DNA from 3 places in the Streptomyces sp. BR1 genome. Region 1 is predicted to be linked to each of the others. Evidence: riboswitches for the same ligand, from Rfam matches in the RefSeq annotation. Region 1 holds a riboswitch; each other region holds the start of a gene.

Region 1 (10,102 bases):
AGCCGGGCCACGGTGTCGGCGGGCTGCTCCGGGATGGTGTTCATGGTGCCTCGCTGCTGGGGACGCGTACCCGTCGGTCCGCGTCGGTGACGTCGAGCGATCAGCTCGATGTAAATGCCAACAGTTCATGGTGGAAAATAAATTCCCGCCGTGGGCGACCGATCGAGAACCGGGTTCATCCCACGTCCACGAGAAATTTCCTACCCGCCAGTAGACATCAGGCCAGAAGCTGATCATTGTTGGCCGTGACCATGTCAATGCCGTGCGGTCCGGGTACCCACCGACGCCCGGCGGGACTTCCCTGCTTCGTGACCGAGGAGCAACCACCCCCCATGCACCGCACCGCTTGGACCACGCGCGCCGTCGTCACGTTGGCCGCCGCGGCGACCGCCCTCATCGCCGTGCCCACCGCCTCCCAGGCCGCCCCGCGCACCGTCGAGGTCCAGTCCGCCGTGACTTCGGGGGCGATCACCGCGCCCAAGGGCGTCGACTACACGGCCTGGCTGCACGATGTCGGCTCGGTCGTGGACGTGGCCCGCCCCTACCTCAAGCAGCGCCTCGCCGCGTCGCCCGCCGGGGAGAAGCCCGCGATCGTCCTGGACATCGACAACACGTCGCTGGAGACGGACTTCCACCACTTCTGGACGTTCCCGACCCCGGCCATCCAGTCGATGCGCGACATGGTGCGGGAGGCGAACGCGGAGGGTGCCGCCGTCTTCTTCGTGACCGCCCGCCCCGGCATCATCGAGTCCCCCACCTCGTACAACCTCAAGGCGGTCGGCTACCCGGTCACCGGTCTGTACGTGCGTGACCTGGACGACCTGTTCGAGAACGTGAGCACGTACAAGACGGAGAAGCGGGCCGAGATCGAGGCGCGCGGCTACACGATCGTCGCCAACTTCGGCAACAACACCACCGACCTGGTCGGCGGCCACGCCGAGCGCACCTTCAAGCTCCCGGACTACGGCGGCAAGCTGTCCTGACCGTTCGCCCGAAAAGCAACAGGTGCCCCACGGCCGAGCCGTGGGGCACCTGTGTGTGTGGATCAGCCGAGTACGGGGAAGTTGCTGCGGAAGACGCCGCGCGGGTCGCGGCTGCGCTTGACCTCCTGGAGCCGGGCCAGCGCCTCCGGGGCGAAGGCGGCCGAGGCGGAGTCGCCGGGGGAGAGGTACGTGTAGGGCTTGCGGCCGCTCACGTATGAGCCGAGCGACTCGACCAGCGCCTCCTGGCGGGCGGCGATGGCGGCCGCGCGGTCCGGCGCGAACGGCACACCGAACATGGAGAGGGTGTACGGCTCGGTCAGCGGGCCCTGCGGGTTCCGCGTCGGCCGGGCGAACGCGCCGCCCAGGTGGCGGATGTGCACGCCGAACAGCGGGTCGATCGGCTCGGCGAGCAGCGCGGCGGCGACCTTGTCGTCCAGGTCGGTCAGCAGCTCGGCGCGGGTCGCGCTGGGCCCGGGCTCGGTGGGCTCACCGGTGATGGACCCGAGGTCGGCCACCGGGACCTCCCCGCGCGTGTCGGTGTTGGCGCCCTCGATCCCGTCGAGGAGGCGCAGCAGCTCCTTGCCCTCGGCCGCGTCGCCCAGGTAGGTGCTGTCGACCGTGACCAGCGAGGGCCCGTTCGGGATCTGCATCAGGTTGAACCAGGCGGTCAGCTCGTCGGGCGCCTCGGCGGTGATCCGGCGGAAGGCGTCCAGGACACGGGCGGCCTGGCTGCCGTGCCACACCACGCGCCCGCCGTAGAGCGCGGGCGCCGGGTGCAGGTTGTACTCGATCGCCGTGACCAGGGCGTAGTCGCCGCCACCGCCGCACAGCGCCCAGAAGAGCTCGGCGTCGGAGTCGGCGGTGACCCGGGCCCGGGCGCCGTCCGCGGTGACCACGTCGAAGGCGGTGACGCTGTCGGCGGCCCAGCCGAACTTGCGGCCGAACCAGCTGAGCCCGCCGCCCAGGGTGTAGCCGACGACGCTGACCAGCGGGGAGCTGCCGGGCACCCCGGTGAGACCGAGCGGCCCGGCCACCTCCTGCACCTGTCCGCCGAGCACACCGGCGCCTACGCGCGCGGTGCGGGCGGAGGCGTCGACGTGCAGCTCGTCGAGCTTGCCGGTGCGCAGCAGGATCACACCCTCCACGTCACCGCTGGCGCCCCGGCCGCCGGGCTGCGGCGCGACCGACAGACCGGCCGCGGCCGCGTACCGTACGACGGCCGAGACGTCGTCGGCGTCGAGGGCCTCGACCACCGCGGAGACGGGCTGCTGCACGGAGAGGTTCCAGGGCCGGCGTGCCTGGTCGAAGCCGTCGTCACCGGTCAGAAGGACGCGGCCGCGTACCTGGGAACGCAGCTCGGCGAGAGTCGTGCTCATGGTTCTTCCCTACTTCCTCGTCATGCGTGTGCCCCCGGAACTCACCGGCCGGCTTTCGCGATCACTTCCCTGACGGAACCGGAGCGGGAAATGTGACGGGAAGAGTGTCGGAAGTGGGCTACGCCTCTTCGTCGGCCTCGTCCCCGGGCGTGTGTGTCGCCAGGGGGCGCAGCTTCAGCCAGACCAGGAAGAACAGCCCGAGGGCGAGCATCCCGAGCCCGGTCCACAGGTTGATGTTGATGCCCTGGGCCTTCTTCAGATCGGCGTCGGATGGGCTGATCCCGGCGATCGTGACGATCACCCCGTACAGGGTGAACAGTCCGCCGATGATCCGGCGGATGTCGAAGAGCCGGGCCGCGGTGGCGGACTTCTTCTCCAACTCGGAGACTTCGCGCTGCAGTTCAGACATTTTGCGGGCCTTTGATCAGATCAGAGCGAGTAGGGCAGGTAGCAGAGCGCGGCGAGGACCACCGCTCCCCAGCCGAGCAGCGCGGGCTTGCGGTACCAGGCGTCGTCACCCTCGGCGGGCGGCTCCTCCAGACCCGGCGCGGTCGTCCCGTACACCAGACCCGCGAGCTCGGCCTCCGGCTTCGGCTCGGTGAAGAGGGTGACGACCACCATGACCAGCGCGCCGGCGGCGAAGCCGACGATCGCGGAGACGAAGTTGGCGCCCTGGTCGGTGGGGATGGAGATGACGCCCTGCTTGTAGATCCAGAAGTAGTTGAGCATCGCCGCCGTGGTGCCCGCGAGCAGTCCCCACACACCGGACTTCATCGAGGCCCGCTTCCAGAACATACCGATGACGAAGACCACGAACATCGGGACGTTGAAGAAGGAGAACAGGGTCTGGAGGTACCCCATGATGTTGGAGAACGACGAGGCGATGAAGGCCGTGCCGATCGAGGCCAGCACACCGACCGCCGTGATCAGCCGCCCGAAGCGCAGGTAGTACGCGTCCGGCCGGTCCTTGCGGACGTACTTGGCCCAGATGTCGTACGTGAACACGGTGTTGAAGGACGACACATTGGCCGCCATGCCCGCCATGAAGGCGGCGAGCAGACCGGTGACGGCGATGCCGAGCACACCGTTGGGCAGCAGCTCCTGCATCAGATACGGGATGGCGTCGTTGTACGTGAGGTCCGAGCCCGGGGTGCCGATCTTCGGGACGAGCACGGCGGCGACCAGGCCCGGGATCATCACCAGGAAGACGATGAACATCTTCGGGAACGCGGCGATCAGCGGGGTGCGCTGGGCGGCGCTGAGGTTCTTCGCGGACAGGGCGCGCTGGACCTCGGCGAAGTTGGTCGTCCAGTACCCGAAGGAGAGCACGAAGCCGAGCCCGAGGATGATCGTCAGCCAGTTGGCGCCCAGCGGGTTGGCCTGGCCGATGCCCGTACCGCCCCACGCGGTGAGGTAGTTGTGGCCGTGCGCGGACTCCAGGGAGTCGCTGAGCGCACCCCAGCCGCCGACCCGCTTGAGGCCGAGGACGACCAGGGGGATCAGGGCCGCGAGGATCACGAAGAACTGGAGCACTTCGTTGTAGATCGCCGAAGAGAGTCCGCCGACGGTGATGTACGCGAGCACGAAGAGCCCCGCGACGACGATGGCCACCCACTGCGGCCAGCCGAGCAGCGCCTCCACGACGATCGACAGGGCGTAGAGGTTCACGCCCGCGATGAGGATCGCGGCGAACGCGAACAGCGCCGAGCTGAGCAGATGTGCGGATTTGTCGAACCGCTGGAGCAGGAACTCCGGGACCGAGCGGACCTTCGAGCGGTAGTAGAACGGCATCATCACCAGGCCGAGGAAGACCATGGCCGGGATGGCGCCGATCCAGTACCAGTGGACGACGGCCACGCCGTACTGCGCGCCGGTGGCGGCCATGCCCAGGATCTCGGTCGCGCCCAGGTTGGCGGCGACGAAGGCGAGCCCGGTGACCCAGGCGGGCAGCGACCGCCCGGAGAGGAAGAAGTCGAGGCTGGTCTTCACGCTGGCGCGGGCGGCGAAGCCGATGCCCAGGACCACGACGAAGTAGATCGCCAGGATCGTGTAGTCGAGCCCGTTGGTGGGGAGCCGCAGTCCATCGGCCAGATATTGCATACGTACCCGCTTCGTCGCGCGAACTTGATCGGAACGGAACCTACGCCTCGATGGTCAGAACCTGAAGAGTTTTGTTGGGAATGTTTGTTGGATTGTGATCGAGCGCGCGGGGAGTGATGGGTCGGGTGTGAGCCGGTCCGGGCGCGGGGCGGCGGAACCTTGGCCCTCGCATGGGCCGTTCCATACCGGCCATGCCCTGGCCGTTCACCGTTTTGCCCCGCCCGATACACACACCGTCACTACTCATGGGGCACACCCCCCACCCCCGGTTCCACCTACGTCAGGGGAAACCCGTGAACCGCCGCTTCCTCCGGCTCGCCGCCACCTTCGGCGCGGTCGGCGCGCTCGCCGGAACGACCGTGCTCCAGGCCGGTGCCGCCCCCGCCAAGCAGCACGGTGCCGCCGCCCGGCACGTCCTGCTGATCTCCGTGGACGGCCTGCGCCAGGCCGACCTCGCCCGCTACACCGCGCAGCACCCGCAGTCCGCGCTCGCCCGCCTCGCACGCGGGGGAGTGCAGTACACCCACGCCGCCACCACCACGCCCTCGGACTCCTTCCCCGGGATGACCGCCCAGGTCACCGGCGGCGGCCCGGGCACCACCGGCGTCTACTACGACGACTCCTACGACCACACACTGCTCCCGGCCGGCACCACCGACTGCGCCCACACCAAGCCGGGTGCCGAGGTCGACCTCACCGAGGACCTCGACAAGGACAAGTCGGCGCTCGACGCCGGCCAGGGCCTCACCGGCCTGCCCGGCAGCATCCTGAAGATGACCGGCCGCCCGGGGACGCTGATCAACCCGGCCGCGCTGCCCGTCGACCCCAAGACCTGCAAGCCGGTGACCCCGCACGCGTATCTGCGGGTCAACACCGTCTTCGACGTGGCGCGCAAGGCGGGTCTGCGGACCGCGTGGTCGGACAAGCACGCCGCGTACGACATCCTCAACGGGCCCTCCGGCGACGGCATCCAGGACCTGTTCACGCCGGAGATCAACTCCGACGCCATCGGCTTCCCGAAGGGGACCGACTGGACCAAGGACAACCGGGCGACCGAGCAGTACGACCACTACAAGGTCCAGGCCGTCCGCAACGAGATCGACGGCTACGACCACAGCGGCACCCACCGCACCGGCACCCCGGCGGTCTTCGGCCTCAACTTCCAGTCCGTCTCGACCGCCCAGAAGCTGCCGTCCTCCGACGGCCTCAAGGGCGGTTACGCGGCCAAGGACGTGCCCGGGCCGCTGGTCGCCAAGAACCTCGACTTCGTCGACACCGAAATCGGCTCGCTGGTCGCCGAGTTGAAGGCGCGCCACCTCGACGGCAGCACCACCGTCATCCTCTCCGCCAAGCACGGCCAGTCGCCCGCCGACCCCACCGCGCTCACCCGCGTCGACGACGGCCCGCTCGTCGACGGCCTCAACGCGGCCTGGAAGAAGGCGCACCCGGGCGCGGGCGACCTCGTCGCGCACAGCGCGGACGACGACGCCTTGCTGCTGTGGCTGGGCGACCGCTCGCAGGCCGCCGCCGAGTTCGCCAAGACGTATCTGCTGGCGCAGCACGGCACCGGCACGGACATCGACGCCAAGCCCAAGGCGTTCACGCGCGGCGGTCTGGCGACGGTGTACGCGGGCGCCGCGGCGGCCCGCCACTTCGGTGTGCGCCCCGGTGACTCCCGTGTCCCGGACGTCTTCGGCGTGGCCCAGTACGGCGTCGTCTACACCGGCGGCACCAAGAAGATCGCCGAGCACGGCGGCGCCGCCCCCGACGACGTGAACGTCCCGCTGGTCGTCTCCGGCGCGGGCGCTCCGGCGGGCGTGCGTGACGCGGCACACGTCCACACCACCCAGATCGCCCCGACCATCCTGGCCCTGCTCGGCCTGGACCCGCGCGACCTGGCGGCCGTACGCCAGGAGCACACGCGGGTGCTGCCGTTGCGCAGTGGCGCGACCCACCGTTGAAATGACGTGAGTTCACGCTCATAGCGTCACGGGCGTGCGCAGACGTTCTATCGCCGTGGCCGTCGTCGCGAATTGCGCGGCGGCCGCGTGCTTTTTCACTTTGCCCATGCGCTGGGCGAATTCCTGGGCGGTGAGCCAGTTCGACAAAATGGTGTCGAGTTCGATGAGGCTCACGTTCTGCGACTTGAGCGTATTGATCACGGACTTCATGCGGTCGATCATGGGGCCATGACGAGCCCACGCAGCAGAAGAGCCCAGTTGTTCATCGACGCCGAGCGGGACAGCCGGTTCAGCAGCAGTGCCACCGTCGACGAGCGGACCATGCTGGTCGACTTCCTGGCAGCTCAGCGCACGACGCTGGAGCTGAAGTGCGCCGGTCTGGAAGCGGAATTGTCCCGGCGTTCGGTGGCTCCCTCCACGCTGTCGCTGCTGGGGCTCGTACGCCATCTCGCCGATGTCGAACGCCGGTGGTTCCGGCAGGTCCTGGCAGGGCAGGACGCGCCGCTCCGCTTCTCCTCGGCGGCGAACCCCGACGGGGACTTCGACGACGCGGTGGCCGACCCGGCCGTCGTCGCGGAGGCGTGGGAGGCGTGGCGGGCCGAGGTGGCGTTCGCGGAGAAGTTCGTCGCCGAGGCGCCCGATCTCGACGTCGCGGGCGAGGACGCCTGGCGCGGCCCGGTGTCGCTGCGCTGGGTCGTCATCCACATGATCGAGGAGTACGCCCGGCACAACGGCCACGCCGATCTGCTGCGCGAGCGGATCGACGGAGCGCGCGGGATGTGACCGAGTGGCGGTGCTGTGACCACGCTGGACGGTCTCACCGCCGGATTCCGCGGTTGCACAGTAAGGAGTCCTGTCGCCATTGCCCGTGTCATATGTTGTCGATCAACGGGCCACTAGCCCGAGGCACTTGGGACGTGCTTGAGCGGGGCCTGGGCCGAGGTCGGCCACGGGGGCCTGTGCGATGACGATGACGAAAGGCGCACTTGATGACCATCACTGCCGCAGAGAGCTTCGAGGCCGTGTACCGGGGCGAGGGCGCGTTCGCGCTGCCGCCGTGGGACATCGGCGAGCCGCAGCCCGAGTTCGTCCGCATCGTCGAGGCCGGGGATGTCAAGGGGCGGGTTCTCGACGCGGGGTGCGGGACCGGCAGCCTGGCCCTCTACCTGGCACGTCAGGACCTTGACGTGGTGGCGCTCGACTTCTCGCCGACGGCCGTCGAGTCGGGCCGCCGCAAGGCGGCCGACCAGGGCGTGGACGTCGAGTTCGGCGTGGCGGACCTGTCGGCCGTGGAGGGTTACGACGCCGAGTTCGACACCATGCTGGACTGCGCCCTGCTGCACGCGCTGGAGGAGCCGGAGCGCGGGCGCTACATCCGTGAGCTGTACCGGATGGCGCGGCCGGGCGGCGTCGCGCACATCCTCACGTTCTCCGAGCGCGTCCCCGACTTCGTCGAGGTCGTCAAGGGCATCGGCCCGCACCGGGCCACCAAGGACGAGCTGCACGGCGAGTTCACGGCGGCGGGCTGGGACGTGCTGTCGATCGAGGAAGGCACCATCGTCGGGCAGATCGCCGTCACGGAGATGGCCTCCGAGCTGGGCGCCGAGGTCACCACCCGGATCGACCTGCCGTCCTGGCTGCTGAAGGCCCGGCGCCCGCTGTAGCCGCGCGCATGGCTGCGTAATGTCCGAAATGATCCTTCAGGGTCACTTTCTTGCTTATTTCGCTAATGATGCCACTGCGGGTGAATACGTAAATTAGGCGGCATTTACGTGCCGCTTGCCGGGGCGTTGTTTTCGGCCCGGGAAAGTGAAGTGGGTCACGTGGTCGGTCGCAGGCCCAAGGTCGGCGGCCGACCAATTCCCTTTGCGGCGAAGGCGAGTTGAGGATTCCGGTCGGGCGCGTGCGGGGCGCCTGTCTTGCAGTGGATCTTTATCTGATATGGCGCGGTGAATTCGGTCCTTGTTTCTCCCGGACCTATTCGCTTACGGTCACGGCTAAATCCGGATGGACCGCCGAATCCTGCCGCCGTCCGGATACCTCCCACACACGAATGGCAGGAGCGGGGGACCCAAGTAGGCCGCCGGTCCGGTTTCCGGAACGGCTCGGGGTCAAGCCGCGTGCGCCGCGGCCGGGCATCTCCTGCCCGAACCCGACAGCTCACCTCGCAGGCGAAGGAGAGGAATTCGCCATGGCCGCAAAGGGTAAGCACCGCCGACCCAAGTCCAACTCCCTTACCCGTGGCCTCGCCGCCGCCGGTACGGGGGGCGCCGCGCTCGTCATCCCCGTGATGGGTGCGACCACCGCCGGTGCCGCACCCGCCGTGACGTACTCCGCCCCCACGATGAAGGCGTCGGTCCTCGCGGCCGCCAAGCCGGCCGTGGTGAAGGCCGTGGCGAAGAGCGCCCCCACCAGCTACTCGGTCGTCGCCGGTGACTCGCTCGCCAAGATCGCCCACGACCTCGATGTGAGCGGCGGCTGGAAGGCGCTCTACCAGGACAACCGCCAGGCCATCGGCGGCGACCCGACCATGATCCACCCCGGCCTCACGCTCACGATCGGCAAGCAGGCCCAGACCTCGGCCACCGCCGACCGCGCGGCCACCACCACCCGCGCCGACCGCTCCGCGCGCTCGACCACCCTCACCCAGGCCACCGCCGCCGTCGCGAAGACGACGTCGTACGCGAACAACCTCGACGGGTGGATCCGGCAGTCGCTGGACATCATGGCCCAGCACGGTATCCCCGGCAGCTACGACGGTATCTACCGCAACGTCATGCGCGAGTCGTCGGGCAACCCGCTGGCCATCAACAACTGGGACTCCAACGCCGCCGCCGGAATCCCGTCCAAGGGCCTCCTCCAGGTCATCGACCCCACCTTCCAGGCTTACCACGTGCCCGGCACGTCGACGGACAGCTACGACCCCGTCGCCAACATCACCGCCGCGTGCAACTACGCGGCGAGCCACTACGGGTCGATCGACAACGTGAACGGCGCCTACTGACCGGACCCCGGGCAACAGGTCACCTTCCTCGCCACTTCGTCGGGGCGATACCCCCCGGGGTACGCTGGCACGGATGCGCAGCGAGGAAGGACCGCCCATGGCCAGGACCGTCGACGAGGAAGCCACCACCGCCGTACTGAACCGGCTGCGCCGTGCCCAGGGGCAGCTCGCCGGTGTCATCGCCATGATCGAGGCCGGGCGCGACTGCAAGGACGTCGTCACGCAGCTCGCCGCCGTGTCCCGCGCGCTCGACCGCGCGGGATTCAAGATCGTGGCCAGCGGTATGCGCCAGTGCATGGCGGCGGCGGACGGCGAGACCCCGCCGATGACCGAGGCCGAACTCGAACGCCTCTTCCTCGCGCTCGCCTGACGGGGAGGGGGCGCAGCGGTCGGCCCGGTCCGCTTCGGCGAAGTGCCGTGACATCACGGCGAGTTGTCACTGTTCGCGATGCACCCGCAGCATCGGCACCTCGAACGACATCTCCGATACGCCGGGTTGTGGCGGTGGGTGGTAACGGCCCGCGCAGACCGACAGGTTGACGATGAGGTGGGCCCGCCAGTGCCGGCCCACTCCGCGCTGATCGGAGAAGACAGCCGCACCGTTCACCCACCAGGTGACCGACCCCGCGCCGAACTCCACCCGTAGGTCGACGAGGCCGCCGGGGCGGACGGCCGGGT
Region 2 (10,102 bases), 1.5 Mb from region 1:
CGAGCCGCAGGAACTGGTCAGGATGGTGCTGGCCAGCGAGAACCCCCGGGTCGTCTACGGCGGCCTGGTCGAGGTCGTCGACGCCGCCGAGTACGAGGACACCCGCGAGCGGCACCCCGAGATCGACCGGCACCTCGCCGTCGCCGACCTCGTGGTGCTCAACAAGACGGACCGGGTGGAGCGGGCCCGGCTCGACCGGTTGCGGGAGTCCCTGGGCGGGGCGTCGGTGGTCGAGGCGAGGTACGGGCGGGTCGACCCGGAGCTGTTCTTCGACCGCAGGCCCGCCGCCGAGCGCGTCGGCCAGCTCGCCTTCGAGGACCTGCTGGACGACGACGCGTACGGCATGGGAAGCGACCATGGTGATCACTGCGGCTCCGACTGCGGCCACGGTCACGCCGCCCATCTGCACACCGCGTACGAGTCCGTCGCCTTCACCTCGGCCGGGCCCATGGACCCGCGTCGGCTGATGGCCTTCCTCGACAGCCGCCCCGAAGGGCTCTACCGGATCAAGGGGTTCGTCGACTTCGGTGCCGCCGATCCGCGCAACCGGTACGCCGTCCACGCCGTCGGCCGCTTCCTGCGCTTCTACCCGGAGCCCTGGGCGCCCGGCGAGGAGCGGCTGACCCAGCTCGTCCTCATCGGCTCCCGCATCGACGCCGAAGCGCTGAGCAAGTCCCTTGACGCGGCCGTGGCGCAGGACGTTCCGGATGAGCACGCGATGTGGGGCGTCCTGCGGTACGTACGCCAGGACGAGGCCGAGGAGGAGCCGGACGCGGAGATGTGAGCGCGCCCGAACACGACGACGCGGCCCGGCTTCTGAAAGCCGGGCCGCGTCTTTGCGTGCGGGCCCCTTACGAGGCCGGGCCCGCCAGGTCCGTGATCGCGTGGGCCAGCGGTGTGCCCGAGCCGTCGCGGCGCGGGTCCGGCTCCGGCAGCTCGGCGGGTGTGCCGTTGGCCTGCGCCGCCCGGGCCGGGGCCGCGCCCGCCCAGGCCAGCACCAGCATGTCCTCGCCCTTCAGGAACCGCTGGCAGCGCACTCCGCCGGTGGCCCGGCCCTTGCGCGGATACTGGTCGAACGGGGTGAGCTTGGCGGTCGCCGCCGAGTCCCCGAGCAGTGTGCCGCGCGAGCCCGCGACCGTGAACACCGCGCCGTCCGCCGCCGGGTCGACCACGGTGAACGAGATCACTTTGGCGCCGTCGGCCAGCTTGATGCCCGCCATACCGCCCGCCGGGCGGCCCTGCGGGCGCACCTGGGAGGCCTGGTAGCGCAGCAGCTGGGCGTCGTCCGTGATGAAGACCAGGTCCTCCTCGCCGGTTCGCAGCTCGGCCGCGCCGATGATCCGGTCACCGTCCTTGAGGGTGATGACCTCCAACTCGTCCTTGTTCGCCGGGTAGTCGGGCACCACCCGCTTGACGACACCCTGCTCGGTGCCGATCGCGAGCCCCGGCGACGACTCGTCGAGCGTCGTCAGGCAGACCAGCTTCTCGTCCGCGTCGAGCGAGAGGAACTCCGAAACCGGTGCCCCGCCCGACAGGTTGGGCGCGGCCGCCGTGTCCGGCAGCTGCGGCAGGTCGATCACCGCGAGCCGCAGCAGCCGCCCGGTGGAGGTCACCGCGCCGACATCGCCGCGCTGGGTGGCGGGCACGGCGCAGACGATCACATCGTGCTTGGTGCGCCGCTCGGCGTCGGTGGCGAGCGGCTCCGCGTTCGCCGTACGGGCCAGCAGACCCGTCGAGGAGAGCAGCACCCGGCACGGGTCGTCGGCGACCTCCAGGGCCACCGCCGCGACCGGGGCGCCCGCCGACTCCAGCAGGACGGTCCGCCGCTCGGTGCCGAACTTCTTGGCCACCGCAGCCAGTTCCGTCGAGACCAGCTTGCGCAGCTCGGTGTCGGACTCCAGGATCCCGGTCAGCTCGTCGATCTCGCCGGTGAGGCGGTCGCGCTCGCTCTCCAGCTCGATGCGGTCGAACTTGGTGAGCCGGCGCAGCGGGGTGTCCAGGATGTACTGCGTCTGGATCTCGCTCAGCGAGAAGTGCTCGATCAGGCGTTGCTTGGCCTGCGCAGAGTTGTCACTCGACCGGATGAGACGGATGACCTCGTCGATGTCGAGGAGCGCGACGAGCAGACCCTCGACCAGATGCAGCCGGTCGCGGCGCTTGGTGCGGCGGAACTCGCTGCGCCGGCGCACCACGTCGAAGCGGTGGTCGAGGTAGACCTCAAGGAGCTCCTTGAGCCCCATGGTGAGCGGCTGGCCGTCGACCAGCGCCACATTGTTGATGCCGAAGGACTCCTCCATTGGCGTCAGCTTGTAGAGCTGCTCCAGGACCGCCTCGGGCACGAAGCCGTTCTTGACCTCGATGACCAGGCGCAGACCGTGCGAGCGGTCGGTGAGGTCCTTGACGTCGGCGATGCCCTGGAGCTTCTTCGAGCCGACCAGGTCCTTGATCTTGGAGATCACCTTCTCCGGGCCGACCGTGAACGGCAGTTCGGTGACGACCAGGCCCTTGCGGCGGGCCGTCACGTTCTCCACGGACACCGTCGCGCGGATCTTGAAGGTGCCGCGCCCCGACTCGTACGCGTCCTTGATGCCCGACAGGCCCACGATCCGGCCACCGGTCGGCAGGTCGGGACCGGGCACGAAGCGCATCAGCGCCTCCAGGTCCGCGCCCGGGTGCCGGATCAGATGGCGGGCGGCGGCGATGACCTCGCCCAGGTTGTGCGGCGGCATATTGGTGGCCATGCCGACCGCGATGCCGGTCGCACCGTTGACCAGCAGGTTCGGGAACGCGGCGGGCAGCGCCACCGGCTCCTGCTCCTGGCCGTCGTAGTTCGGCGAGAAATCGACGGTGTCCTCGTCGATCGACTCGGTCATCAGCGAGGTGGCGTCGGCCATCTTGCACTCGGTGTAGCGCATCGCGGCCGGCGGGTCGTCGTTGCCGAGCGAGCCGAAGTTGCCGTGGCCGTCGACCAGCGGCAGGCGCATCGAGAAGGGCTGGGCCATCCGCACCAGCGCGTCGTAGATCGACGCGTCGCCGTGCGGATGCAGCTTGCCCATGACCTCGCCGACCACGCGCGCGCACTTCACATAGCCGCGCTCGGGGCGCAGGCCCATCTCGTTCATCTGGTAGACGATGCGGCGGTGGACCGGCTTCATGCCGTCGCGGGCGTCCGGCAGGGCCCGCGAGTAGATCACCGAGTAGGCGTACTCGAGGAAGGAGCCCTGCATTTCGTCCACGACGTCGATGTCGAGGATCTTCTCCTCGAAATCGTCCGGCGGCGGGGTCTTCGTGCTGCGGCGGGCCATCGCGGCTGCGGCTCCTTCACCAACGAGTTCTTCTCAGCGACCACCAACAAGGTCTGCTCCTGACGCCGACCATTGTGGACCGTCCCACTGACAACGCCGACCGCGACCCGGAACAACGCGGACCGGGACCCGGGAACTTCGCCAGGTGTCGGTGCGCTTGCATACAGTGGCAGGACTTCTTCCTGACTTCTTCACCGCGATCGAAGGGACGTACATGCCCATGGGTCACACGGCCACCGCCCAGGCCGGCTCCGGCGGCCTGACAGCGACCGAGCACCGGCTGGCCAACGGCCTGCGAGTGGTGCTCTCCGAGGACCACCTGACCCCGGTCGCCGCGGTCTGCCTCTGGTACGACGTGGGTTCCCGCCACGAGGTCAAGGGCCGAACGGGCCTTGCTCACCTCTTCGAGCACCTGATGTTCCAGGGCTCCCACCAGGTCCACGGAAACGGTCACTTCGAGCTGGTGCAGGGCGCCGGTGGTTCGCTCAACGGCACCACCAGCTTCGAGCGCACCAACTACTTCGAGACCATGCCCACCCACCAGCTGGAGCTGGCGCTGTGGCTGGAGGCGGACCGGATGGGCTCGCTGCTGGCCGCCCTGGACGAGGAGTCCATGGAGAACCAGCGCGACGTCGTCAAGAACGAGCGCCGCCAGCGCTACGACAACGTGCCGTACGGCACCGCGTTCGAGAAGCTGACCGCGCTGGCCTACCCCGAGGGCCACCCGTACCACCACACGCCGATCGGCTCGATGGCCGACCTGGACGCGGCGACCCTTGAGGACGCGCGGAACTTCTTCCGTACGTACTACGCGCCGAACAACGCGGTCCTCGCGGTCGTCGGCGACATCGACCCGGAGCAGACGCTCGCCTGGATCGAGAAGTACTTCGGCTCCATCCCGACGCACGACGGCAAGCAGCCGCCGCGCGACGGCGCGCTGCCCGGCGTGATCGGCGAGCAGCTGCGCGAGGTCGTCCACGAGGACGTGCCGGCGCGCGCGCTGATGGCCGCCTACCGGCTGCCGCACGACGGCACGCGCGAGTGCGACGCGGCGGACCTGGCGCTCACCGTGCTCGGCGGCGGCGAGTCGTCCCGGCTCCACAACCGCCTGGTGCGCCGCGACCAGAGCGCCGTCGCCGCGGGCTTCGGCCTGCTGCGCCTGGCCGGTGCCCCCTCGCTCGGCTGGCTGGACGTGAAGACGTCCGGCGGCGTCGAGGTCCCGGACATCGAGTCGGCCGTCGACGAGGAGCTGGCCCGGTTCGCCGAAGAGGGCCCCACGGCCGAGGAGATGGAGCGCGCCCAGGCCCAGCTGGAGCGCGAGTGGCTGGACCGGCTCGGTACGGTCGCGGGCCGCGCGGACGAACTCTGCCGGTACGCGGTGCTGTTCGGCGACCCCCAGCTCGCCCTGACCGCCGTCGACCGGGTGCTCGACATCACCGCCGACGAGGTGCGGGACGTCGCCCGGGCCACCCTGCGCCCGGACAACAGGGCGGTGCTGGTCTACGAGCCGACCACCGCCGAAGCAGACGAGGACGAGGCGGCCGACGCCGACGCCAAGGGAGCAGAGCAGTGAGCGAGACCGGCGTGACCATGGAGTTCCACCCGCAGCCGGTGGCGGGCACCGCGCGTCCCTGGGCGTTCCCCGCCCCCGGCCGCACCACCCTGTCCAACGGGCTGACCGTGCTGCGCTGCGACCGCCCGGGCCAGCAGGTGGTGGCCGTCGAGATCTTCCTCGCCGCCCCGCTGGACGCCGAACCGGCCGGTCTGGACGGCGTCGCCACGATCATGGCGCGCGCGTTCTCCGAGGGCACCGACAAGCGCTCCGCCGAGGAGTTCGCCGCCGACCTGGAGCGCTGCGGCGCCACCCTGGACGCGCACGCGGACCACCCGGGCGTGCGGGTCTCCCTGGAGGTGCCGGTCTCCCGGCTCCCCAAGGCGCTCGGTCTGCTCGCCGAGGCCCTGCGCGCGCCCGCGTTCGCCGACGCGGAGGTCGACCGCCTGGTCCGCAACCGCCTCGACGAGATCCCGCACGAGCTGGCCAACCCGGCCCGCCGCGCCGCCCAGCAGCTCTCCAAGGAGCTCTTCCCGGCGACCGCGCGCATGTCGCGCCCGCGCCAGGGCACCGAGGAGACCGTCACGCGGATCGACGCCGCCGCCGTACGGGCCTTCTACGAGGCGTACGTGCGCCCGGCGGCGGCCACCGCGGTCGTCGTCGGCGACTTCGGCGCCACCGACCTGGACGCGGTCCTCGCGGACTCGCTCGGCGCCTGGACCGGCACCGCGGCCCAGGAGCGCCCGATGCCGCCGATCACCGCCGACGACACCGGCCGTGTGGTCATCGTCGACCGGCCCGGCGCCGTCCAGACCCAGCTGCTCATCGGCCGGGTCGGTCCGGACCGCCACGACCGCGTCTGGCCCGCCCAGGTCCTCGGGACGTACTGCCTGGGCGGCACGCTCACCTCCCGCCTGGACCGCGTCCTGCGCGAGGAGAAGGGCTACACGTACGGAGTACGTGCGTACGGTCAGGTCCTGCGCTCCGGCGCCGAGGGCACCGGCGCCGCCATGCTCGCCATCAGCGGCTCGGTCGACACCCCGAACACCGGCCCGGCCCTGGACGACCTGTGGACGGTGCTGCGCAAGCTCGCCGCCGAGGGTCTGACCGACCCCGAGCGCGAGACGGCCGTGCAGAACCTGGTGGGCGTCGCCCCGCTGAAGTACGAGACGGCGGCGGCCGTCGCCGGGACGCTGGCCGACCAGGTCGAGCAGCACCTCCCGGACGACTTCCAGGCGCAGTTGTACGCGCGCCTCGCCGAGACGGGCACCGTGGAGGCGACGGCGGCCGTCGTCAGCGCCTTCCCGGTGGACCGTCTGGTGACCGTCCTCGTCGGTGACGCGGCGCAGATCGCGGAGCCGGTCAAGGCCCTCGGGATCGGTGAAGTCACCGTCGTAGCGGGCTGATTGGGAGCCGCGTCGCGCGCGTGGCGTCCCGTACGGGAAGGACCCCGGTGGCAGGTGTGCCGCCGGGGTCCTCCTATATGTCCCATTTAGTGGGGAGGTTGCCTGTCTGTCATGTGGCGTGCGCTACAAAAACAGGCGTCTGTTTGGCGATTGAAAGATCAGCCGTCTAGCGTCGGTCGGGCTGTCCGTCACCACCCGTCGCAGCCGCGGCACCGGACAGCGATCGCCGAGTCCCCAACTGGCGCGAGCCAGGGGAGCCGGGGACCCACTCAGTCCCTGGGGTGAATCGGACGCCTCCGCCCGCGGAGGGGCCCGTAGGAGACCTTCCAGCTCCGAACCCGTCAGCTAACCCGGTAGGCGAGATGGAAGGAAAGGACACCGCCTCTCCATGGCGTTCACCCGTGCCACCGGGAAACATCGTCGTCCGAGCGCCATGTCGCGCAAGAGCGCGAACATAGCCGGCATCGCCACCCTGGCCACCGCCGGAGTCGTGGGCACCCTCGCCTCGCCGGCCCTCGCCGCCGAGAACGCCGCGTCCACCTCGGCCTCCGTCGAGGACACCGGCATCACGCAGGCCATCGTCATCGGCGACACGCTCGCCGACCGCATCGGCGCCCAGGCCGCGGCCCAGCAGCACGCCGCCGACAAGGCCCGCGCCGCCGCCGAGGCCAAGCGCAAGGCCGAGGCCCGGGCCAAGGAAGAGCGCGCCGCCAAGGAGCGGGCCGCCCGCGAGGCCGAGCGCAAGCGCCTCAACACCTTCGTGGCGCCGATATCCAACTCGTACGTCTCCACCGGCTACAAGACTGGCGGCTCGCTGTGGTCCTCCGGGAGCCACACCGGCATCGACTTCCACGCGGAGAGCGGCACCGTGGTGCACGCCGTGGGGCTCGGCACCGTGGTCGAGGCGGGCTGGGGCGGGGCGTACGGCAACAACATCGTGATCAAGATGAACGACGGCACGTACACGCAGTACGGCCACCTGTCGTCCATCGGCGTCTCCGTCGGCCAGTCGGTCGAGCCGGGCCAGCAGATAGGCCTCTCCGGCGACACCGGCAACACCACCGGCCCGCACCTCCACTTCGAGGCCCGCACGGCCCCCACCTACGGCTCGGACATCGACCCGGTCGCCTACCTGCGCGCGCACGGCGTCGACGTCTGACGCACGGGCGTACCGTCCTTCCGCGAAGCCCCGGCACCTTGTGCCGGGGCTTCGTCGCGTTGGCCAAAAGATATCGCTGGAATAGGCCATGTCACCGGGAATTAACAGCCGCTGGAATAGAGTCGCCGAACAGGCGTCGATCGACCGCGTTTCGCGGGGATTAAGGCGGAGGTTCGGTCATGCGCATTCCGGCGCAATCGGTATGCACGGCGATCCGTGACGACATCGTCGCGGGACTCTTCGAGCGCGGCGGCCGGCTCACCGAGGAAGTGCTCGCCCGGCGTTACGGAGTCTCGCGCGTCCCGGTCCGCGAGGCGCTGCGCACCCTGGAGTCCGAGGGCTTCGTGACCACCCGCCGGCACGCCGGGGCCTGTGTCGCCGAGCCCACCGAGCAGGAGGCGGCCGACCTGCTCGAAATGCGCGTACTGCTCGAACCGCTGGCCGCCGCGCGGGCGGCGACGCGGCACACCGAGGCCCATCTGAAGGTGCTGCGCGGCCTGGTCAGGCTGGGTCAGGAGCGCATCCGGCGGGCCCAGGGCGAGGACCTGCGCTCGCTGGGCGTCTGGTTCCACGAGACGCTCGCCCAGGCCTCCGGCAGCCCCGGCCTGATCGCGCTGCTCACCCAGCTGCGCCACAAGATCGCCTGGATTTACGTGGTGGAGCACCCCGCGCTGCCGGGTGAGTCCTGGGCGGAGCACGGGGCGATCGTGGACGCGGTGGCGCGGGGCGACGCCGAGCGGGCCAGATCGCTGGCGACCCTCCATGCCGAGCGCGCCTTTTCCGCCTATCGGCTGCGCCGCCCGGCGGACGTGAGAAGTTCGCAACATGCCGTAAACATCGCGGGCGTACGTGCTTAACAAAGCCGCCGTATACAAAGAGAAGTAATTCGAGGGGCCGGTTTTCCGCTGCCCGGAATCAGCAGGCGTGTATGTGAAGCCGCGTAAAAGAAAGCGAGCCGTGGATCCCGAATTCGGGATCCACGGCTCGCTTCGTGAAGCGTGGGGCTCGGCCGACCGGGGTGCGGTCAGACGGTCTCCGGGAGCTCCTCAAGGCCCTCGGCGACGAGCTTCGCCAGACGGTCCAGGGCCGCGTCGGAGCCCTCCGCCTCGGAAGCCAGCACGATCTCCTCGCCGCCCTGCGCGCCCAGGCCGAGCACCGCGAGCATGGAGGCGGCGTTGACCGGGTTGCCGTCGGCCTTGGCGATCGTCACGGGGACGCCGGAGGCCGTGGCGGCGCGGACGAAGATGGAAGCGGGGCGGGCGTGCAGGCCCTCGGCCCAGCCGACATTGACGCGGCGCTCAGCCATGGTGATGCCCTTCGAAATCTCTGACGGTTGTCTAGACCATTCTCTCATGTCCTGCGGAGTGCTCATAACGGCCTCGGACCCCGGCCCTGAGGCCGTTCGGCCCTGCGCTCCTCTCCCTGTCCTGTCCCTGTCCGGGCGCCCTGCTCCGGCTCCCTACCTTGGCCCGCCCCAACCGGCGCCGCGACCCGTAGGCTGCCCGTATGCAGGCTCCGCAGGAGAAGACGCAGGACCCCGCGTACCCGGCCCACTGGGAGGCCGACGTCGTGCTGCGCGACGGGGGTACGGCCCGGATCAGGCCCATCACGACCGCCGACGCCGAGCGGCTCGTCTCCTTCTACGAGCAGGTGTCGGACGAGTCCAAGTACTACCGCTTCTTCGCGCCCTACCCCCGGCTGTCCGCCAAGGACGTGCACCGCTTCACCCATCACGACTATGTGGACCGGGTCGGGCTCGCGGCGACGGTCGGCGGCGAGTTCATCGCGACCGTCCGCTTCGACCGGATCAACGCGCAGGGCCGCCCCGCCTCGGCCCCGGCCGACGAGGCCGAGGTGGCCTTCCTCGTACAGGACGCCCACCAGGGGCGCGGGGTGGCGTCCGCGCTGCTCGAACACATCGCGGAGGTCGCGCGCGAGCGGGGGATCCGGCGGTTCGCGGCGGAGGTGCTGCCCGCCAACAACAAGATGATCAAGGTGTTCACGGACGCGGGCTACCAGCAGAAGCGTTCCTTTGAGGACGGCTCGGTCCATCTGACGCTCGACCTGGAGCCGACGGCCGAGTCGCTGGCCGTGCAGCGCGCGCGTGAGCAGCGCGCGGAGTCACGCTCGGTGCAGCGGCTGCTCGCGCCCGGCTCGCTCGCCGTGATCGGCGTCGGCCGCGAGCCCGGTGGAGTGGGGCGCACGGTGCTGCGCAATCTGCTGGGGGCGGGGTTCACCGGCCGGGTGTACGCGGTCAACCGGGCCTTCGGGGACGGGAGTTCCACTGCCGGCGGCGGCTCGTGGTTCGGTGGCGGCCCCACGGTCGACGGTGTACCGGCGGTCCGCTCGCTCGCGGAGATCGGGGAGCCGGTCGACCTGGCGGTCGTCGCGGTACCGGCCGAGCGGGTGCCGGAGGCGGTCGCGGAGTGCGGCGAGCACGGGGTGCAGGGCCTCGTCGTCCTCTCCGCCGGTTACGCGGAGAGCGGCGCGGCCGGACGCGAGCGCCAGCGCGAACTGCTGCGGCAGGTGCGGTCGTACGGGATGCGGCTGATCGGGCCGAACGCGTTCGGCGTGATCAACACCGCGCCCGGGGTACGGCTGAACGCGTCCCTGGCGCCGGAGCCGCCCGACCGGGGCCGGATCGGCCTGTTCACGCAGTCCGGAGCGATCGGCATCGCGC
Region 3 (10,102 bases), 4.1 Mb from region 1:
TCTGGGCCCCGGCCATCAGCAGCACCGCGACCAGGACCACACCCCGCCGCCCCCGGGCCCGCGCGGCGAGCAGCAGACCGCCGAGCGCGAGCGCGAGCCCGCCCGCGAACATCGGATACGACCAGGCCGAGACCAGATCGCTGAAGGCCGCGCCGAGCGCGATCACCGCGAGCACCCCGCCGCCGCCGAGCAGCGCGCGCCGCCCGGGCAGCCCGTTGGCGACCGACAGCCAGGCGGCGATCACCAGGATGCCGCTGAGCACGAACGTCTGGCGGTACGGGCTGCCGTTGGGGGTCTGGAAGGCGTGCCAGGCCAGGTGCGTCGGCTTCCACTGGAAGGAGAGCGCGACGAGCAGCGCGAGCCCCGTCCACGCGTACCGCTCCCGGCTCTCCACCCTGGAGTTGAAGGCGAGGGTGCAGGCGAGCAGCAGGGCGCCGGTGCCGAGGAAGAGCGCGGGGCTGGAGAAGCTGTAGGTGGCGGGCAGCCACCGGGCCAGGAAGTCGCTCCACGGGACCGGCGCGAACTCCTTGCTCCAGCCCGGATACGCGTGCTTCGTGCCCAGGAACACGGTGAACAGGATGGGCGCCGAGAGCCCGATGCCGAGCGCGGTCGAAAGGCCCGCGCGCACCAGCGCCCCCACCCGCGCGCGTACCTCCGTCTCCTCCAGGAAGAGCCGAAGGAGCAGGACCAGACCGGCCCCGATGGTCGCCATGTACGCGGTGTAGAAGTTCGCGATCCAGGCCAGCGCCACCACGACCGGGCCGATGAGCCAGTGCCACCGCGTCCGGGTCCTCGCCCACTCGCCGACCAGGCAGAGCATCGGGAACGCGATCAGCCCGTCCAGCCACATCGTGTTGTACGTGGCCTCGACGACCGACCAGCCGCACAGCGCGTACGAGGCCCCGAGCACCCCGGCGACCCAGCGCCGCCCCGCCCCCGGCCGCAGCGCGAGCAGCAGCACGGTCATGGCGACGGCCGCCGCCGCCATCTTCAGGACCGTGATCACGTACACCGCGAGGTCGATCTCGTCGCGCGGGAAGAGGCCGACGAGCAGGGCGAACGGGCTGCCCAGATACGTACCGACGTCGGGCAGGAACGACGTCCCGTAGCCGGACTGCCAGTTGACCAGGGCGCCGCCGTGGGCGCGGCCGTGCAGCAGGTCCCACAGGTGGGCGTGGAACGGCACGAACTGGTTGCCCAGGTCGTTGACGCTGCGTGTGTGCCGCCCGAAGGGGAAGGTCCGGGCGACGGCGTCGGCGGCGCAGACCGCGACCACGGTGATCAGCGCGGCGAGCCCGGCGGCCCGCGCACGGGGGCGGCCCGGCCCGGCGGGCACGGCCGGGGCGGCGTGGGGAAGCTGGACGGCTTCGAGAGTCGGCATCGTCTTCGGGATCCTCTGCTGTTCGCTGCCCTCGAATATGCCGGACCGGTGCACGTAAATCAGCGGTCCAGAGGTTCAGTTCACTTAATCGACGCGTCGTCGTCATTCGGTGAATCCGCCCCCGACGTCTGGCCCCGCTGTTCTTCGTTGACTGCCACAGCCGTACTCCGTATCGACGGGGGAGAACCGTGCTCATCTCGATTGTCGTGCCCTGCTTCAACGAAGAGGAGATCATCGGCCGCTTCCATGATCAGGTGACCAAGGAAATCTCCCGGCTGGACGCGGAATTCGAACTTCTCTATGTCGACGACGGCAGCGCTGACCGTACGTTCCCGCTGCTCCAGGAGATCGCCGCCCGCGATCCGCGCGCCCGCTATGTCTCGTTCAGCCGGAACTTCGGCAAGGAGGCGGCGATGCTCGCCGGGCTGCGGCACGCCACCGGCGACGCCGTGGTGATCATGGACGCCGACCTCCAGCACCCGCCGGAGCTGATCGGCCGCATGATGGAGCTGCACGACCAGGGCCACGACCAGGTGATCGCCCAGCGCACCCGCAAGGGCGACCGCGTCACCCGCACGCTCACCGCGCGCCTTTACTACCGGCTGATCAACCGCCTGGTCGATGTGGAACTGGTCGACGGCGTGGGAGACTTCCGCATGCTCTCGCGCAGGACGGTCGACGCGGTACTCGAACTCACGGAGTACAACCGCTTCTCCAAGGGGCTCTTCGCCTGGGTCGGATTCCCCACCGTCACGTTCGGTTACGAGAATGCGGTACGGGAACAGGGGCGTTCCGCCTGGACGTTCGGAAAGCTGCTGAACTACGGCCTGGACGGGGTGATCTCGTTCAACAACAAGCCGTTGCGGGCAGCCGTCTATCTGGGCATGCTGCTGCTCGGGATCGCCACGGCGTATTCCGCGTGGATCGTCGGTGTCGCCATGGTGAACGGCGTCGACACCCCCGGATATGTCACCCTGCTCGTGGTGGTCACCGCGCTCGCCGGAGTCCAGATGGTCATGCTCGGCGTGGTCGGCGAATATGTCGGCCGTATCTATTACGAGGTCAAGCGCCGTCCGCACTTCCTGGTCCAGGCGACGAACACCCAGGCCCAGACCCCTGCCGTCCCGCAGCAGCCCGACCGCCAGCACCCCGACCGGGAGTTCGCCCGCCGATGAAGCCGGGAACCGCCACCCAGATAGTCCGCTTCGCCCTCGTCGGGGTGGTCAACACCGGTACGTACTACGTGCTTTACCTGCTCTTCCTGTCCTGGGTGCCGTACGTCGTGGCCCATGTCACGGCGTTCCTGCTCGCCATGGTCGGCTCGTTCTTCCTCAACTCGTACTTCACCTACCGCACCCGGCCCACCTGGCGGAAGTTCCTGCTCTTCCCGCTCACCAACGCGGCCAACTTCGTGATCACCACGACCGGGATGTACGTGCTGGTCGGCGTGCTTGGCATGAGCAGCACCTGGGCGCCGCTGATCGCCGCGGCGGCCGCGATTCCGGTCACCTTCGTCCTCTCCCGGACGATCATGCTGCGGCCCGAGACCCCCGGGGCGGCCGAATCGTTGGGCGAATCAGTGGCCCGGGCCACTGAGACTGCCTAGGGCCTGTCCGGTGGATCTGGCCTGGGACGCGGGGGCGTGGCACGCCCATCTGCGGCGTTGTCGTCGGTTGCCATGGCTCCGCCATGCCGCCCTCCTCCGCCTTGCAGCTGGACGCACCGCGCCCCCGCTCACCAGCGCCGAAAGGCATTCCGGACGGAAGGCGGCCAGATCCACCGGACAGGCCCTAACATCGATCACCGCAAGGTCATCAGGTCGCTGCACTGTCGCACGATCCGCCGGGAGGCTCCTTTGCACCGCCGCCGTCGCACCGCACTCGCCCTCTCCGTCGCGCTCCTCGGCGCGGGCCCACTTCTCACCGCCTGCGGCAGCGAGGCCCACCCGGGCGCCGCGGCCGTCGTCGGAGGCGACCGGATCGCCGTCTCCGCGCTCCAGGACCAGGTCAAGGACGTCCGTACGGCACAGCAGGCCTCGCCCCAGGCCGCGCAGCTGATCAAGAACACCGGCCAGCTCAGCCGCGCCAAGCTGCACGGGCTGATCTTCGACAAGGTGCTCGACCGGGCCGCCGCCGACGCCGGGGTCGGTGTCAGCCGCAAGGAGCTCCAGGACGCCCGGGCCGCGATGGCCCAGCAGGCCGGCGGCGCGCAGGCGTTCGCCGACATGCTCCTCCAGCAGCGGGGGGTCGCCCCCGACCAGATCGACGACGCGGTGCGCGAGCAGGTCCAGCTGACCAAGCTGGCCGCCGCGACCGGCGCGGACCTCGGCACCCCGCAGGGCCAGGCGGCCGTCACCAAGACGCTCGCGGACGCGTCGAAGGCGCTGAAGATCGACGTCAACCCGCGGTACGGCACCTGGGACAACAAGGCGATCCAGCTCACCGACTACAAGACGCCGTGGCTGACCCAGGTCACCAAGACCAAGCCGGACCAGCCGGCCCAGGACGCCGCCGCCACCGGGTGACGGATCGGGGCCGGACGGGTCGGGGTAGGTTCGAGAGGTGACTCTCGAAGAACCCGGCCGCGTCGTCCTGCTCACCGCCAGCCACCGCGTGGCGCCCGGGCTGCTGTCCTGGCCCGCGTGGCAGACGCTGCGCGCCGCCGACCGGGTGCTCTGCGCCGACCCCGCGCACCCTCAGCTGCCGTATCTGCGCGAGGCGGGCGTCGAGGTCACCACGGCCGCGCCCGCCGCGCAGGAGCTGGTGGAGGAGTGCGCCGGGGGTCGGACCGTGGTGGTCCTGCAGTCCGGCGAGGGCGACCGGCGGCTCACCGACGGCCTGGCCCGGCTCGCCGGTTCGGGCCGGGTCTCCATGCCGGACCTGGAGCTGCTGCCCGGCTCGTACGACCTGCCGGGCGCCCGGCTGCTCGACCTGGTCCAGGTCATGGACCGCATCCGCCGCGAGTGCCCGTGGTCGGCGCAGCAGACCCACAAGGGGCTGGCGAAGTACGCGCTTGAGGAGGCGTACGAACTGGTCGAGGCCGTCGAGGAGGGCGACCGCGACGAGCTGCGCGAGGAGCTGGGGGACGTGCTGCTCCAGGTCGTCTTCCACGCGCGTATCGCGGAAGAGGACGAAGAGGAGCCGTTCTCGGTCGACGACGTGGCCGGGACCATCGTCGAGAAGCTGATCCACCGCCACCCGCACGTCTTCGGCGACGAGCGCGCCGAGACGCCCGAGGAGGTCAAGGAGCACTGGCTGCGGCAGAAGGCGGCGGAGAAGCAGCGCGAGTCGGTGACCGACGGCGTCCCCGTCGGCCAGCCCGGCCTCGCGCTCGCCGCGAAGCTGGCGTCCCGGGTGCGCATGGCGGGCCTGGACGTCCCGCTGCCCACCGGCGAGGGCATCGGCTACCGCCTGCTCGCCCTCGCGGTCGCGGCCGAGGCCGACGGCACGGACCCGGAGGCGGCCCTGCGCGCGGCGGCCCGCGCGTACCGGGACGCGATCCGCACGGCGGAAAAGGCCTGACGGCTGTGCAGCCCTCGACTCCGCCCGGCCAGGATCCGGCCTCGGCCGACCAGAACCCCGGCTCGTCCGGCCAGGACCCGGTCGCGCCCGCTCATGGCTCGGCCCCGGATGCCGCTCCTCGTTCCTGCCCGTCCGGCGAGGACCCCGCTCCGGAAATGTTCACCTGGGAGTTCGCCACCGACCCCTACCCCGCGTACGGCTGGCTGCGCGAGCACTCGCCGGTGCATCGCACCAAGCTGCCCAGCGGTGTGGAGGCGTGGCTGGTGACCCGGTACGCGGACGCCAAGCAGGCGCTCGCCGACCAGCGGCTCTCCAAGAACCCCGCGCACCACGATGAGCCCGCGCACGCCAAGGGCAAGACGGGCATCCCGGGCGAGCGCAAGGCCGACCTGATGACCCATCTGCTGAACATCGACCCGCCGGACCACACCCGGCTGCGCCGCCTCGTGTCGAAGGCGTTCACTCCCCGTACGGTCGCCGAATTCGCGCCCCGGGTACAGGAACTGACGGATGGTCTGATCGGCCGGTTCGCGGAGAAGGGGGAGGCCGACCTCATCCATGAGTTCGCGTTCCCGCTCCCCATCTACGCGATCTGCGACCTGCTCGGCGTGCCCCGCGAGGACCAGGACGACTTCCGCGACTGGGCGGGCATGATGATCCGCCACGGCGGGGGCCCGCGCGGCGGTGTCGCCCGCTCGGTGAAGAAGATGCGCGGCTATCTGCTGGAACTCATCCACCGTAAAAGGGAGAATCCCGGCGACGACCTCATCTCGGGTCTGATCCGGGCGAGCGACCACGGCGAGCACCTCACCGAGAACGAGGCCGCCGCGATGGCCTTCATCCTCCTGTTCGCCGGTTTCGAGACGACCGTGAACCTCATCGGCAACGGGATGTACGCGCTGCTGCGCAACCCCGACCAGCGCGAGCGGCTGCAAGCCTCGCTCGCGGCGGGCGAGTCGGACCTGCTGGACACCGGCGTCGAGGAACTGCTGCGCTATGACGGCCCGGTGGAGCTCGCCACCTGGCGGTTCGCCACGAGTCCGCTGCGGATCGGCGGCCAGGACATCGCGGCGGGCGACCCGGTGCTCGTCGTCCTCGCCTCCGCCGACCGCGACCCGGACCGGTTCGAGGATCCGGACAGGCTCGACCTCGGCCGCCGCGACAACCAGCACCTCGGATACGGGCACGGCATCCACTACTGCCTGGGTGCGCCGCTGGCCCGGCTTGAGGCGAAGGCGGCGCTCGCGACGTTGCTGCGGCGCCTTCCTGACCTGCAGCTAGGGGCGGATCCTGCCGATTTGCGCTGGCGCGGCGGACTCATCATGCGCGGACTGCGCACACTCCCGGTCGAGTTCACACCCCCGTCGCACCGCCGGTAACCTGACGGTCCGTCAAAACTGTGACTTTCGCGTTATCGCGGGTGCATCGACTTGTGACAAGCGTTCGAGTAGGGCTACGTTCACCCCTCGACTCGGCAACCGGTTCACCAACCGGCTCCGCAGTCACCGACGTAGTCACACGGAAGGCCACAGCATGCGCTCCGGGAACGGACGTCACCGACGACCTCGCCAGGCTCCCGCCCTCGTCGTCGCGGCAGGGGTGACGGGCTCCGCCCTCGCGCTGCCGCTCTTCGCGGCCAGCGGCGCGAACGCGGCCTCGGCGACTACCTGGGACCGGGTCGCCGAGTGCGAGAGCGGTGGCTCGTGGAGCGCCGACTTCGGCAACGGCCTGTATGGCGGGCTCCAGCTCTCGCAGGAGACCTGGGAGACGTACGGCGGCACCGCGTACGCCGAGCGGCCCGACATGGCCAGCCGCGCGCAGCAGATAGCCATCGGCGAGAAGGTGCTCGCGGCCAAGGGCCCGAAGGCGTTCACCAGCTGCACCGAGGTCTCCGGGCTCACCAGCGGCGGCGGTACGCCGGCCGTCGACCCGGGCGCGACGCCCTCCCCGGCGCCCACGACCCCGGACGACGACGCGACGCCGTCCGCGCCCGCGAAGAAGACTCCGGCGCCGAGCACGCCCTCCGACTCCGCCTCCACCGCGCCGAAGCCGTCCACGACCCCGTCGACGGACAAGGACGGCAAGACGGGCTCGACGCCGTCCGCGCCCGCCAAGAAGACCCCGGCGCCCACCACGCCCTCCGGCTCGACGCCCGGCAAGCACCGCGGCGCTCCCGACCCGGCCGAGACCGGCGCGCCCGCGACCACCGTCCCGGGCACCACGGACGACACCCATGAGTCGCAGCCCCGCGCCTCGCGAGGTGACGCCGACTCACGTACGGCGGGCGACGCCACGACGGCGCCCGGCGACTACACCGTCCGCGCCGGCGACAGCCTGTGGGACATCTCGCGCTCGCACAAGGTCGAGGGCGGCTGGTCGGCGCTCTACAAGGCGAACCAGAAGACGATCGGCTCCGACCCGGACCTCATCCTGCCCGGCCAGAGCCTTGACCTGAACCCGACAAAGACGGACAACCCGACCATCACTCACGGGTAGTTCAGGGGCGTATGTCCACTTCTGCGCAAGTGAGACATGAGTCTCTTTCCGCCAACTGGTGTGCCCCGTACGTCCGGTACGTACGGGACGCCCCTCACCTGCGGAAACAGGCGATACGGAAGGGTGGCCGCGGGCGATTTCTCCCCGATGTGCCCCTTTGAACATCGGGGGTTGGTGTGTTTACGGTCGGAGCGCTCGTCACCACGAGCCCCTCCGACCGGAAACGCCGAATCCTGCCGTCGGTCGCGGGGGAACAGTCGACGCTTGACGCGCCGTAGGCAGGAGCGGGGGACCCAAGGTAAGTGCCGGGCCCGGCCGTTGAAGGACGCACGCCATACGGCGCGACGTACGAGACGGCCATGGACCGGCTTGGGGTGAAGACGTGCCGAAAGGCGCGACCGGGCCACTCACTCGCCCGAACCCGACAGCTCACCTCGCAGGCGTCGGTGAGGAGACACTCCATGCTGCTTTCCGGCAAGGGCAAGCACCGTCGCCCCAGCAAGGCCACCCGTATCGCCACGCTCGCCGGTGTCACCGGCGCGGCCGTCGCCGCCCCGCTGATGGCGACCGGCTCGGCCTCCGCCGCCTCCGTCGCCACCTGGGACGCGGTCGCCCAGTGCGAGTCCGGCGGCAACTGGTCCATCAACACCGGCAACGGCTACTACGGCGGCCTGCAGTTCTCGCAGTCCTCCTGGGCGGCCGCCGGCGGCACCCAGTACGCCTCGCGCGCCGACCTGGCCACCAAGGGCCAGCAGATAGCCACCGCCGAGAAGCTGCTCGCGATGCAGGGTCCGGGCGCCTGGGGCTGCGCGGGCGCGGGCAACCTGACGTCCGGTGGCGCGTCCCCGAACGTCGACACGTCGGGCTCGTCCTCTTCTTCGAAGCAGGCGGCTCCGAAGGCCGCCCCGAAGAAGGCCGCGCCGAAGGCCGCACCGGCCCCGCAGCGCGAGTCGGCCCCCGCGTCCCGTGGCGAGTCCCGCCCGGCGCCGGTCAAGACGGGCGACGGCGAGTACAAGGTCGTGTCCGGCGACACCCTCGGCTCCATCGCGGACGCGCACGGCGTCAAGGGCGGCTGGCAGAAGCTGTTCGAGCTGAACAAGGACGTCGTGAAGGACGCGAACCTGATCTTCCCCGGTCAGCAGCTCCACCTGAGCTGAGCGGTTCGGCTGCGGACCGTGCTGGGTTGCTCGTGCCCACGCGGCGGAGCCGCAAATCGATACAGCCCCGCGCCCCTAGGAGGGCCCGAAGGGCCCATTTGAGGGGCGCGGGGAACCGCGCGACAAGCCACAACGGACCCGCACGGACCGCGCAGCGGCCCGCTCAGCTGAAAGCTGAACCCGGGCCGTGGGCGGACCCCACACAGACTCCCGCCCCGACGCGTCATCCCCCGTACGCGTCGCGGCGGGGCTTTGTTTCGTTCAGGAACATTTTGCCCCCCGTTTCGTCCCACGGGCCGGTCGGTGGACTGGCCGATGCCCTGGAGACGGTTAGGCTCAGGGGTGCCGGACCACGCGGCCCGGCGTATTCGCGTCACATCCCAGAAGGAGATGCTCGTGCCGTCCATCGACGTCGTCGTAGCCCGGGAAATCCTGGACTCCCGAGGCAACCCCACGGTCGAGGTCGAGGTCGGCCTCGACGACGGCAGCACCGGCCGTGCCGCCGTCCCCTCGGGTGCCTCCACCGGTGCCTTCGAGGCCATCGAACTGCGTGACGGTGACCCCAACCGTTACCAGGGCAAGGGCGTCGAGAAGGCCGTCCTCGCCGTGATCGAGCAGATCGGCCCGGAGCTCGTCGGCTACGACGCCACCGAGCAGCGCCTGATCGACCAGGCGATGTTCGACCTGGACGCCACGGACAACAAGGGCTCGCTGGGCGCCAACGCCATCCTCGGCGTCTCCCTCGCCGTCGCGCACGCCGCCTCCGAGGCCAGCGACCTGCCGCTCTTCCGCTACCTGGGCGGCCCCAACGCGCACCTGCTCCCGGTGCCGATGATGAACATCCTCAACGGTGGGTCGCACGCCGACTCCAACGTGGACATCCAGGAGTTCATGATCGCCCCGATCGGCGCGGAGTCCTTCTCCGAGGCCCTTCGCTGGGGTGCCGAGGTCTACCACACCCTCAAGAAGGTCCTGAAGAACAAGGGTCTGTCGACCGGCCTCGGTGACGAGGGCGGCTTCGCCCCGAACCTGGAGTCCAACCGCGCTGCCCTGGACCTCATCCTTGAGGCCGTCAAGGAGGCCGGCTACACCCCGGGCAAGGACATCGCGCTGGCGCTCGACGTCGCCGCGTCCGAGTTCTACAAGGACGGCAAGTACGAGTTCGAGGGCAAGTCCCGCTCGGCCGCCGAGATGACCGAGTACTACGAGGAGCTCGTCTCCGCGTACCCGCTGGTCTCCATCGAGGACCCGCTGTACGAGGACGACTGGGCCGGCTGGAACACCATCACCTCGCGCCTGGGCTCCAAGGTCCAGATCGTCGGCGACGACCTGTTCGTCACCAACCCGGAGCGTCTGGCCCGCGGCATCGAGGAGGGCTCCGCGAACGCCCTGCTCGTCAAGGTCAACCAGATCGGCTCGCTGACCGAGACCCTGGACGCCGTCGAGCTCGCCCAGCGCAACGGCTTCAAGTGCATGATGTCGCACCGCTCCGGCGAGACCGAGGACGTCACCATCGCCGACCTCGCGGTCGCGGTGAACTGCGGCCA

The links. Region 1 has a riboswitch for cyclic di-AMP ahead of ACT1U9_RS00590 (transglycosylase SLT domain-containing protein). Riboswitches for the same ligand answer to the same signal wherever they lie in the genome.
Region 2: another riboswitch for cyclic di-AMP. It lies ahead of ACT1U9_RS06510 (M23 family metallopeptidase); the one in region 1 lies ahead of ACT1U9_RS00590 (transglycosylase SLT domain-containing protein).
Region 3: another riboswitch for cyclic di-AMP. It lies ahead of ACT1U9_RS18690 (transglycosylase family protein); the one in region 1 lies ahead of ACT1U9_RS00590 (transglycosylase SLT domain-containing protein).

Annotation. Positions count from the first base shown of each region.
Region 1 is NZ_CM126252.1:133,255-143,356, reverse strand. Features, by position in the region: gene ACT1U9_RS00635 (aldehyde dehydrogenase family protein) at 1-44, opposite strand, end outside; gene ACT1U9_RS00630 (HAD family acid phosphatase) at 333-983, shown strand; gene ACT1U9_RS00625 (FAD-binding oxidoreductase) at 1,046-2,359, opposite strand; gene ACT1U9_RS00620 (hypothetical protein) at 2,478-2,768, opposite strand; gene ACT1U9_RS00615 (sodium:solute symporter family protein) at 2,789-4,459, opposite strand; gene ACT1U9_RS00610 (alkaline phosphatase family protein) at 4,753-6,420, shown strand; gene ACT1U9_RS00605 (hypothetical protein) at 6,439-6,642, opposite strand; gene ACT1U9_RS00600 (DinB family protein) at 6,649-7,203, shown strand; gene ACT1U9_RS00595 (class I SAM-dependent methyltransferase) at 7,410-8,084, shown strand; cyclic di-AMP (ydaO/yuaA leader) riboswitch at 8,424-8,607, shown strand; gene ACT1U9_RS00590 (transglycosylase SLT domain-containing protein) at 8,612-9,424, shown strand; gene ACT1U9_RS00585 (metal-sensitive transcriptional regulator) at 9,498-9,794, shown strand; gene ACT1U9_RS00580 (beta-glucanase) at 9,861-10,102, opposite strand, start outside.
Region 2 is NZ_CM126252.1:1,584,232-1,594,333, reverse strand. Features, by position in the region: gene ACT1U9_RS06530 (CobW family GTP-binding protein) at 1-784, shown strand, start outside; gene ACT1U9_RS06525 (DNA gyrase/topoisomerase IV subunit A) at 852-3,305, opposite strand; gene ACT1U9_RS06520 (M16 family metallopeptidase) at 3,520-4,878, shown strand; gene ACT1U9_RS06515 (M16 family metallopeptidase) at 4,896-6,263, shown strand; cyclic di-AMP (ydaO/yuaA leader) riboswitch at 6,478-6,638, shown strand; gene ACT1U9_RS06510 (M23 family metallopeptidase) at 6,652-7,422, shown strand; gene ACT1U9_RS06505 (GntR family transcriptional regulator) at 7,602-8,279, shown strand; gene ACT1U9_RS06500 (HPr family phosphocarrier protein) at 8,447-8,728, opposite strand; gene ACT1U9_RS06495 (bifunctional acetate--CoA ligase family protein/GNAT family N-acetyltransferase) at 8,929-10,102, shown strand, end outside.
Region 3 is NZ_CM126252.1:4,270,961-4,281,062, forward strand. Features, by position in the region: gene ACT1U9_RS18655 (YfhO family protein) at 1-1,381, opposite strand, end outside; gene ACT1U9_RS18660 (glycosyltransferase family 2 protein) at 1,570-2,556, shown strand; gene ACT1U9_RS18665 (GtrA family protein) at 2,553-2,987, shown strand; gene ACT1U9_RS18670 (SurA N-terminal domain-containing protein) at 3,237-3,905, shown strand; gene ACT1U9_RS18675 (nucleoside triphosphate pyrophosphohydrolase) at 3,943-4,902, shown strand; gene ACT1U9_RS18680 (cytochrome P450 family protein) at 5,058-6,281, shown strand; gene ACT1U9_RS18685 (transglycosylase family protein) at 6,436-7,398, shown strand; cyclic di-AMP (ydaO/yuaA leader) riboswitch at 7,659-7,856, shown strand; gene ACT1U9_RS18690 (transglycosylase family protein) at 7,860-8,555, shown strand; gene eno (phosphopyruvate hydratase) at 8,946-10,102, shown strand, end outside.